DNA from 2 places in the Pseudoalteromonas sp. PB2-1 genome. Region 2 is predicted to be linked to the other one. Evidence: predicted binding sites of a transcription regulator. Region 2 holds the regulator's gene; the other holds the start of a gene.

Region 1 (4,427 bases), 330 kb from region 2:
GTTTTAAGTAATTTAAATGTTGCTTTGCGCCCCCTGTAGCACGTTTCCACGTCTTATCAACAAACGGTGTGTAATCATGAATTCGGCTATCGAGCCCAGATATGCCCTTTTGATAACCAACAGCAACAAGAATTACCTCTTCAATAGAGCCTGAATTCATCATAAAGCGGCTGGCACCAGAGGCTATGGGTAAATTGTAATTGGCATCTAACAGATAAACCACTGGGTAACGTTTCTGGTTTTGCTTTTGATAGCTACGAGGCAGTTTGATAGTAATGGGGTATTCGTTTTCTGTATGTTTATCTTTTAGCAAAACTGTATTAGTGCGCGGCAAAGTATAGGGTTCAGCCCAAGTGGTAAAGCTTGTCCCAAAAATACAGAACATCAAAATAAAAAGTATATTAGGCATCGTTAATCCTTTAGCCATTTCTTAACGGGTAACACCCACTCATCTTTTGGCTTATAAAATGCGCCATGAGAGAGTCCTGTATTAATGCTTATTTCTTCGAACTTAGTGGCTTCACTCCTATCAATTAAAAATTGGCAAGAGCCAACCTGATCTGAACGTTCAAAGATTGAGTAAACCTTACCGTATGCCCTAACTGATGGATGCTTTTTAATTAAACTGGCACACCCTGCTAATATAATTAAGTTGATATTTGTGCGTTTAAGTTCATTGGCTGCCAGTATCGATAATGCCCCACCCCGTGAAAAACCAACTAGACTAATATGCGACTCAGGAACACCTGCATTTAATAAGATGTCGACATCAGCAGCTAGCTTTTTAGCAAATAAAAATGGGGCCGTGCCTTTTTTTCGGTGGTATGCAATTAAGTTATAGGCTGGATCTGCTAGTGCTTTTTTAATTGCAGGAAAATCATAAGTGCCATATTTTGGATGGCGTGGACGAATGTGCTCACCTTCGACGATGTAACCATGAGAATAAAAAACATAATGCTCATTGCTATTGAAGCTACTAGGAAGCTCATCATAAATCGTATTTGCTTGGACTTGGCATCCGCAAATAACGAGCAGTAATAAAAAACAGCGCATACTAATCCATAGCTAGGCAATAAAAATGGGCCATAAGGCCCACTCTTAGATTCGCTCGTTTGACGTTTACTCTTCGTCAAACTCTTGTAATTGTCGCTGTGCAGGACGCGCTAAGATTTCAACATAAAACGTCATAAGTCCTTTGGCTTCAATATCGCTAATGCATTTGTTGATCTCTGCCACATGCACAACCTGAGCATCTTCTGCAGATTCGCCAAACTTACAGTCAAACGCCCAATAATCAGCCCCTTCAGGAAGTGTTTTGTTGCGTTCACGTTTTAAGTATTTTTTTACTTCGTGTTTGGCTGCATCAACCATACGAGGATATTTGATTTTCTCATGGTTAAGCGTGAATGTTTTTTTCATTATGGTCCTAATAACTTGATTCAATAGTCATGGCATAAAGCCACTAGGTCGCATTATAACAAGCACATTTAAAATTAGCTGTAGTTTTTAATAATACGCTTAAATTTATCTATATTACCTATTGTAGCGTACAAGAAAGTTATGACAATTGAATTAATTGTTTAAGCTGTCGCTAAGTACAAAGGCTGATGAATTGATTCGTCTTTTAAGCCATCATAAAAAGCCGCTGCATCCATTTGTGGTCGCTCTGTAACACTATTATTAGTGTAATGACGCTTTCTAACCGCAGGTTCGCAATTATCAATGACATTTAACGGCACATGGCATTTATCATCACGAATTGTCAGTGGTTCTGGGTTTAAACATTGACGTAAACGTATGTCTGTAAGCCCACCACTTAGAAGACGGAAAGCATTTTGCTCGCCAATTAGCATATCAAATTGCTCTGGTGCTAATGCTTGCTTTGGTCCCGCTCCTAATTCATTACGTAGCGCTTGCTCGGATATTTGGGTGTTAGCTAACTCTGATTTTGGGAGATGAAACTGACTAAAGTCGAGCACATCATGAGAGAGCATTGCCAATAGTAGAGCAAATTCTCCACTGCGTTGCTCATGAACACTTTTATTAAGACGATTATCAAGTTGACTCTCATTGAGTAACAAACCATCAATTTGCATAGACTTTAGCCGAATAGTTTCAAGATTAATCAGTTATCGGCATTAATCCATTTTTCTTTAGTTTTTTTCTTTACTTAAATAATCAGTTTGCTATTATCAGCGCCGTTGCATTGGAGGGGTTCCCGAGCGGCCAAAGGGATCAGACTGTAAATCTGACGGCTCAGCCTTCGCTGGTTCGAATCCAGCTCCCTCCACCACTTTTCTACGCTCAGTTAAGTGGGGCCAAATGCAATAACAATTAGTGTGGAGGGGTTCCCGAGCGGCCAAAGGGATCAGACTGTAAATCTGACGGCTCAGCCTTCGCTGGTTCGAATCCAGCTCCCTCCACCACTTTTCTAAACGACTTCTCTTTATATCTATTTTTTATTATCTCATTGCCATCGTAACTGACTACCGTTTACTTTTAACCACTGACTTGCTTTTTTATAATCAGGGTAAAAGCGACTCACACGCTGCCAAAATACAGAACTGTGATTCATATATTTTAAATGCGCAAGTTCATGAACAATTACATAGTCGATTACCCACGTTGGCGCACAGGCTAAGTGTAGGTTGAAAGTTAACTCTCGACGTTGATTACAGCTCCCCCAGCGACGTTTATAATGTTGCACTTTTAACTGTTCTGGTAAGGCCTCCTGCATTTTTAAGCAGTAGTCGTGAATACGCATTTCAAGGTAGCTCTCTAGCTTGTGATGTAAAAAGTCTTCCAGTAATGACAAATATTTACTCTCTGTATTCTTTACACGTGATGACACTGATAAGCTCAACTCACTTGAGCGTTCATTTTGTTGCCAGTGACTACTTTTGCCTTTATTAAGTTTAATTGCTAACGGTTGATTAAATAAGTTTATTACGCCCGTTTCCAATGGCAACTGCCGCATTTGTGCTTGTGACGCTTGCTTAGCAATTTGTGCTTGTACCCAGTCTTTTTTAGATACGAGCCAGGACTCTATATCACCTAGTGGTACAAAGTGCGGCGCGTAGACTGTTAGCTGCTGCTGAGCTACTTTAATCGCTACTGTTTTCCTACGTTTACTGCGTTTTAATGTGTAATCCAACAAAAAATAAACCAATTCAATGCATAAAATCTTGGTATTACATTTTACCCTGTAAAATACCTGCTAATCTATAAATATGACTAACAAATAAGTTTTCATTCTTATGCCTGATAAACCCTGTTGTAGTTATACCTCTCCCACAGGAAAAAAGTGCCAAGAAACTGATATGGGATCTGGCTTTTGTTTTTGGCACGACAATAAATTTGATAAGTCTGGGCTTGAACTAACGCAGAAATTGGAGCGTTACGCTAAAAAAGGTGGGTTATTACAAGGCTTACAATTACAAAGAGCTAACTTATCTGGGCTTAACTTAATTAAGCAAGATGATGAAGAAGGTTATGATCTCTCCTACTGCAATTTTTACCGAGCAAACCTATCTGGTGCACATTTATTCAATAATAGAATTGCCAATGCCTCACTCATGAAAGCAAATTTACATAATGCGAGCCTGCATTACTGTGATTTGAAGGACACAAACTTGCTTGGCGTTAAACTCAACGATAGCCGCATCGATAATATTGATTTGGGAGAAAAGTTATTACAAGAATCGCAAGCAATTAAAGCGCGAAAAAATAAACAACATAGTCAAGCACATGATCTATTTGAACAATCCGAAGAGATTTATCGAAATCTTCGTAAAGCATCGGAACATCAGGGCCTTTTTGAACTCGCAGGTAACTTTACTTATAAAGAACTTCGCATGAGACATGCACAGTACCCCAAAGGTTCTACAAAGCAAATTACCTCCAGCTTTATTGATATGTTATGTGGGTATGGCGAGAAGCCTGAAAATGTAATTCGCTTTAGCTTATCACTGATAGTCTGTTGTGCTATTTGTTATTTTTTATTTGGCGTGAGCTATGACAATACTGTTTTGCAATTAAACTTTGATAATTCCTTTTCACAAAATTTATCAGCACTTTTAAATAGTATTTATTTTAGTGTCGTTACCTTTACCACCTTAGGCTATGGAGACATCACGCCTATTGGCCTTTCAAGACTTATAGCGGCTATTGAAGCATTTTGTGGTAGCTTTTCTCTTGCATTGTTTGTGGTGGTATTTGTAAAACGTATGACGCGCTAGTGAACGATAAACGAGCCTTGATGTTTTTTTGCTTCATACATTTTTTTGTCTGCACGATTAATTAGCTCCTCGGCATCAACCGTGCTATCGAGAGGGGCAGCAACCAAACCAAAACTTAAATGAAGTTCTGGATAACGGGCTTCGAATGATGCTATTAGCTTATCGCAAATGATAATTGCATTTTGTATT
Region 2 (4,427 bases):
AGTTTCTGCCTGTGGTGCAGGTGCTTTTTTCGCAGCGGCACTTGGCTTAGGTTCTGCTTTAGCTGCAACAGGGGCTGGTTGAGCCGCTTTTGCTGGCGCAGGGGTTGCTGGTTTTGCTTGCGGCACTGGTTTACTAGGCTCAGCTTTAGCTACTTCTGGCGCTTTTGGCTCTGTAGGCTGTGCTGGTGATGAAGACTCTAGTGACTTAGGCGCTGTTCCTTTACCATGTAACTCATCCAGCAATGCTTCAAATTCATCATCACTAATTTCATCGTCACTCTCACTACCAGCAGGCGCTGATACTGTACTGACAGGCTTTTCAGTCGGCACTTGTTCTGGTGTGCTAGTTGATTTTACTTCACCAAAGCTACCTACTCCGTGCAGTTCATCTAATAAGCTATCAAATTCATCATCAGTGATATCATCACTATTATTACTTACTTTTTCTGCCTCTACGGCTGCTGGGCTTTGCCCTTTACCATGGAGTTCATCAAGTAAGCTTTCAAATTCGTCTTCAGTAATTTCATCAATATTTTGTGCTTCAGGCTGGGTATCAGCCAAACCACCATCAAACAACATATCAAATGCAAACGGGTCGTCTTCATCAACGTTATCCGTTGCCACATCAGCAGTTACTTCTGGGCTATCAATGATAGGCTCTTCAACAACGGGCTCTTCTGGTGCCGCACTGACACCCTCTGTAATTGATGTGTCTTCACCAGCAAGTTCTTCTGCGCTCGGTGGATGACTTAATTTGTGAAGGGCTTCAAGGAGGGCAGGATCCGCAGGCTCTGGTTGCTCACGGTTCTGGATGGTCGTAAACATCTCATTTATTGTATCGAGTGCCTGTAAAATAACATCCATTAATTCAGATGTAACAGTACGCCCGCCTTGTCGTAATAAATCAAAGACATTTTCGGCGCCATGACATGCATCAACAAGTTCTGTCATGCTTAAGAAGCCAGCCCCACCTTTTACGGTATGGAAGCCCCTAAAAATGGCATTTAATAAATCTTTATCTTCTGGGTTATTTTCCAGTTCGACTAATTGCTCTGACAAAAGCTCTAAGATTTCTCCAGCTTCAACTAGGAAATCCTGTAAAATATCTTCATCGACTTCAAAGCTCATGCAGCTACTCTCCTCTTAGAAGCCCAGACTTGATAATAGATCATCAACTTCATCTTGTCCTGAGACAACATCATCGCGAGACTCTTTATCAATAATTGGCCCTTCAGGACCTGCAAGCGTATCGCTTTGTGCAGGTGCTTGTTCTATGGCCTGTTTTTCTTGTTTTTGATGACCATCTTCTTGACTGCCAAACACAGTTAAAAGATTGATTAAACTGTCTTCTACTTCGCGTACTAATTCGATGACTCGGCGTATAACTTGCCCTGTTAAGTCTTGATAATCTTGTGCCATCAGCACATTCGTCATCAAGCCTTGTAACTCATCTGTTTTAGTTTGCGAGCTGTTCATAAACTTATCTAAGCTATGACATAGCGATTTAAATTCACCGAGCTCAATTTCTCGATTCATCAAACGATCCCACGTAGGTTTTATCGTCGCTATATCGTCTGCAAGTTGCTGAGCAATTGGCAAACTTGCTTCCACTGCATCCATGGTCTTATTAGCGGCGCTTTCTGTCATTTCCATGACATAATTTAAGCGCTGTTTAGCATCGGGTATTGCTTCCGTTGTTAAGCCAGTTAAACGCGTATCGAGATCAAAGTTTTTTAGCGCTTCATGAAGTTGTCGCGTTAATTTACCAATTTCTGCAAACAGCTCTGATTGTTCTTTTGATGCTGTGTCAAGTATTAGCTTATCCGCTTTTTCTTGTTCACCATTTTCAAGATACTCAACAAGTTGACGAGCTTGCTCTAAACTTATTTGAGGCGCAGCAAGTGCTGACATAAGCCTCTCCCCTTAGATTAACCTAAACGTTCAAACACTTTTTCCAATTTGGTTTTCAGTGTCGCAGCAGTGAATGGTTTAACGATATAACCATTTACACCCGCTTGAGCAGCAGCAACAATTTGTTCTTTTTTCGCTTCAGCTGTCACCATGAGCACTGGAATATGCTTTAGGCTGTCGTCGGCACGAATAGCTCTCAATAAATCAATACCTTGCATACCTGGCATGTTCCAATCGGTGACAACAAAATCAAATTCTTGATTTTGTAGCATTGGTAATGCTGTTGAACCATCATCAGCTTCCTGCACATTGGTGAAACCTAAATCCCTTAACAGGTTTTTAATGATACGTCTCATTGTAGAAAAATCATCAACAACAAGAATTTTCATGTTTTTATCCAAAACATCCTCCGGTGAGGTTTGAACCTATATTTACTTACTACTAATTAATCCAGTCATTGATTTTTGCTTTGAGCTTAATCATCGCCTGACCATGTATTTGACTCACACGCGATTCACTTACGTCGAGTATGTGCCCTATTTCTTTTAAATTCATTTCATCGTTGTAATACAAAGATAAAACAAGTGCATCTCTTTCCGGTAACGATTGAATAGCCGTTAATAGAGATTGGTTAAACCGTTCATTTTTAACGTTATTAAACGGTTTGTCTAGTGCTAAATCTTGCCCCATAGGTGTAATAACGTCTTCATCAACACCTAAATCCTCAATACCCAGAACTTTACTAGAATTTACATCATGTAAGATATGATGGTACTCATCGAGCGTAATATCAAGTTTTTCAGCAACTTCTGTATCTTTGGGTTCTCGATTTAAAGTACTTTCTAGTGCGGCTATGGTTTCAGCAACGAGGCGTGCATTTCGGTGAACAGAGCGAGGCGCCCAATCCCCGCGACGAATTTCATCAAGCATCGCACCGCGAATGCGTATACCAGCGAAGGTTTCAAAGCTCGCTCCTTTGCCTGCATCAAAGTTTTTTGATGCTTCTATAAGGCCAATCATGCCTGATTGAATTAAATCGTCTAATTGAACACTGGCGGGTAAACGAGCAATTAAATGGCATGCCACTTTTTTGACTAAAGAGGCATGCTTTTCGACAATCGCATTCAAATTGTTTGCTGATTGATATCCCATCGCTTTATTCACCGATGTTGTCATAGTTAGCCGTTTACTAGTTTTTCAATAAAAAATTCTAAATGACCGGATGGTTGATTCGGTATTGGCCACTTAACTGCTTTTGTTGCTAATGTTTTAAATGCGACTGCTGCTGGCGAACTAGGAAACAACTCAACAATCACTTTTTGGCGTCGAGTCGATTTACGCATATTTTCGTCATACGGTATTGTTGCAACTAATTCCATAGATACATCCAAGAAACGATCGGTTACTTTTGATAGTTTAGCAAACAATTCTTGGCCTTCACGCATACTGCGGACCATATTGGCAACAATTTTAAATTTATATACACCATGTTCACGGCTCAGTACTTTAATAAGTGCATAGGCGTCGGTTATGGAGGTAGGTTCATCACATACAACCACAACGACATCTTGTGCTGCACGTGAAAAGCTTAATACCATGTCGGAAATACCCGCGGCGGTATCAACAATTAAGATATCAAACTCTGTATTTAACTCGCTAAAAGCGCGGATAAGGCCGGCATGCTCAGAAGGGCTTAGTTCCACCATGCTCTGCGAACCAGAGGTTGCAGGGACTATTTTAATCCCCGCAGGGCCTTCAACAAGGATTTCATCTAGCTCACATTCGCCAGATAAAACATGAGATAAGTTACGTTCAACACGAAGGCCAAGCATGACGTCACAATTTGCCAATCCCAAATCGGCATCAAGTACTAATACTCGATTTCCTTGCTGACCGAGTGCAATAGCGGTATTTAGTGAAACATTGGTTTTACCCACACCACCTTTGCCACCAGTCACAGCGATAACTTTAACGCCACTATTATTATTTTGATTCATTTTGCGCAGGCCGCTTGCTTGATCTAATACTGTGTTAATCATACATCCCTACTGTGCTCGACGCTACTGCTTGACGTCGTGAATGTTGTGCTTTTGCTCGTTTTAAATACAATTGCTCAGCCTTTTTCACTAGTTTTTCGGCATTTGCAACACGAATATCCTCTGGAACTCGCTGACCATTAGTAAGATACCCTATCGGAAGACGATTTTGAATCGCTATGCTGATAATCTCACCTAAACTTAGCGATTCATCCAACTTAGTGAATATACAACCACTTAGTTGCACCTTTTTAAAGTGTCTTACGGTTTCTTGCAACACATTTATTTGTGCTGTAGCACTTAATACTAAGTAACTACGAATATCAACTCGCTGATTACGCATTAGTGTATTAAGCTGCTCAGTCAAGCGTAAATCACGTTGGCTCATTCCCGCTGTGTCTATTAATACTAGTCGCTTATTACGTAAATGGTATAGCACTTCAGCCAATTCATTTGCATCTTTTACTTGTTTAACACCAC

The links. The regulator FliA, encoded in region 2, starts transcription of late flagellar genes. The targets are predictions, from matches to a motif close to CTAAAGNTNNNNNNNNNNNNGCCGATA.
Region 1: the regulator FliA is predicted to act here: its motif matches at 2,131-2,157, upstream of L0Z67_RS10530 (VC2046/SO_2500 family protein).

Annotation. Positions count from the first base shown of each region.
Region 1 is NZ_CP090667.1:2,250,268-2,254,694, forward strand. Features, by position in the region: gene L0Z67_RS10515 (alpha/beta hydrolase) at 1-409, opposite strand, end outside; gene L0Z67_RS10520 (alpha/beta hydrolase) at 412-1,053, opposite strand; gene L0Z67_RS10525 (DUF6172 family protein) at 1,120-1,419, opposite strand; gene L0Z67_RS10530 (VC2046/SO_2500 family protein) at 1,581-2,096, opposite strand; tRNA gene L0Z67_RS10535 (tRNA-Tyr) at 2,209-2,293, shown strand; tRNA gene L0Z67_RS10540 (tRNA-Tyr) at 2,342-2,426, shown strand; gene L0Z67_RS10545 (M48 family metallopeptidase) at 2,468-3,154, opposite strand; gene L0Z67_RS10550 (ion channel) at 3,258-4,238, shown strand; gene L0Z67_RS10555 (GGDEF domain-containing protein) at 4,235-4,427, opposite strand, start outside.
Region 2 is NZ_CP090667.1:2,576,323-2,580,749, forward strand. Features, by position in the region: gene L0Z67_RS12080 (chemotaxis protein CheA) at 1-1,128, opposite strand, end outside; gene L0Z67_RS12085 (protein phosphatase CheZ) at 1,144-1,911, opposite strand; gene cheY (chemotaxis response regulator CheY) at 1,929-2,312, opposite strand; gene L0Z67_RS12095 (RNA polymerase sigma factor FliA) at 2,353-3,063, opposite strand; gene L0Z67_RS12100 (MinD/ParA family protein) at 3,090-3,950, opposite strand; gene flhF (flagellar biosynthesis protein FlhF) at 3,943-4,427, opposite strand, start outside.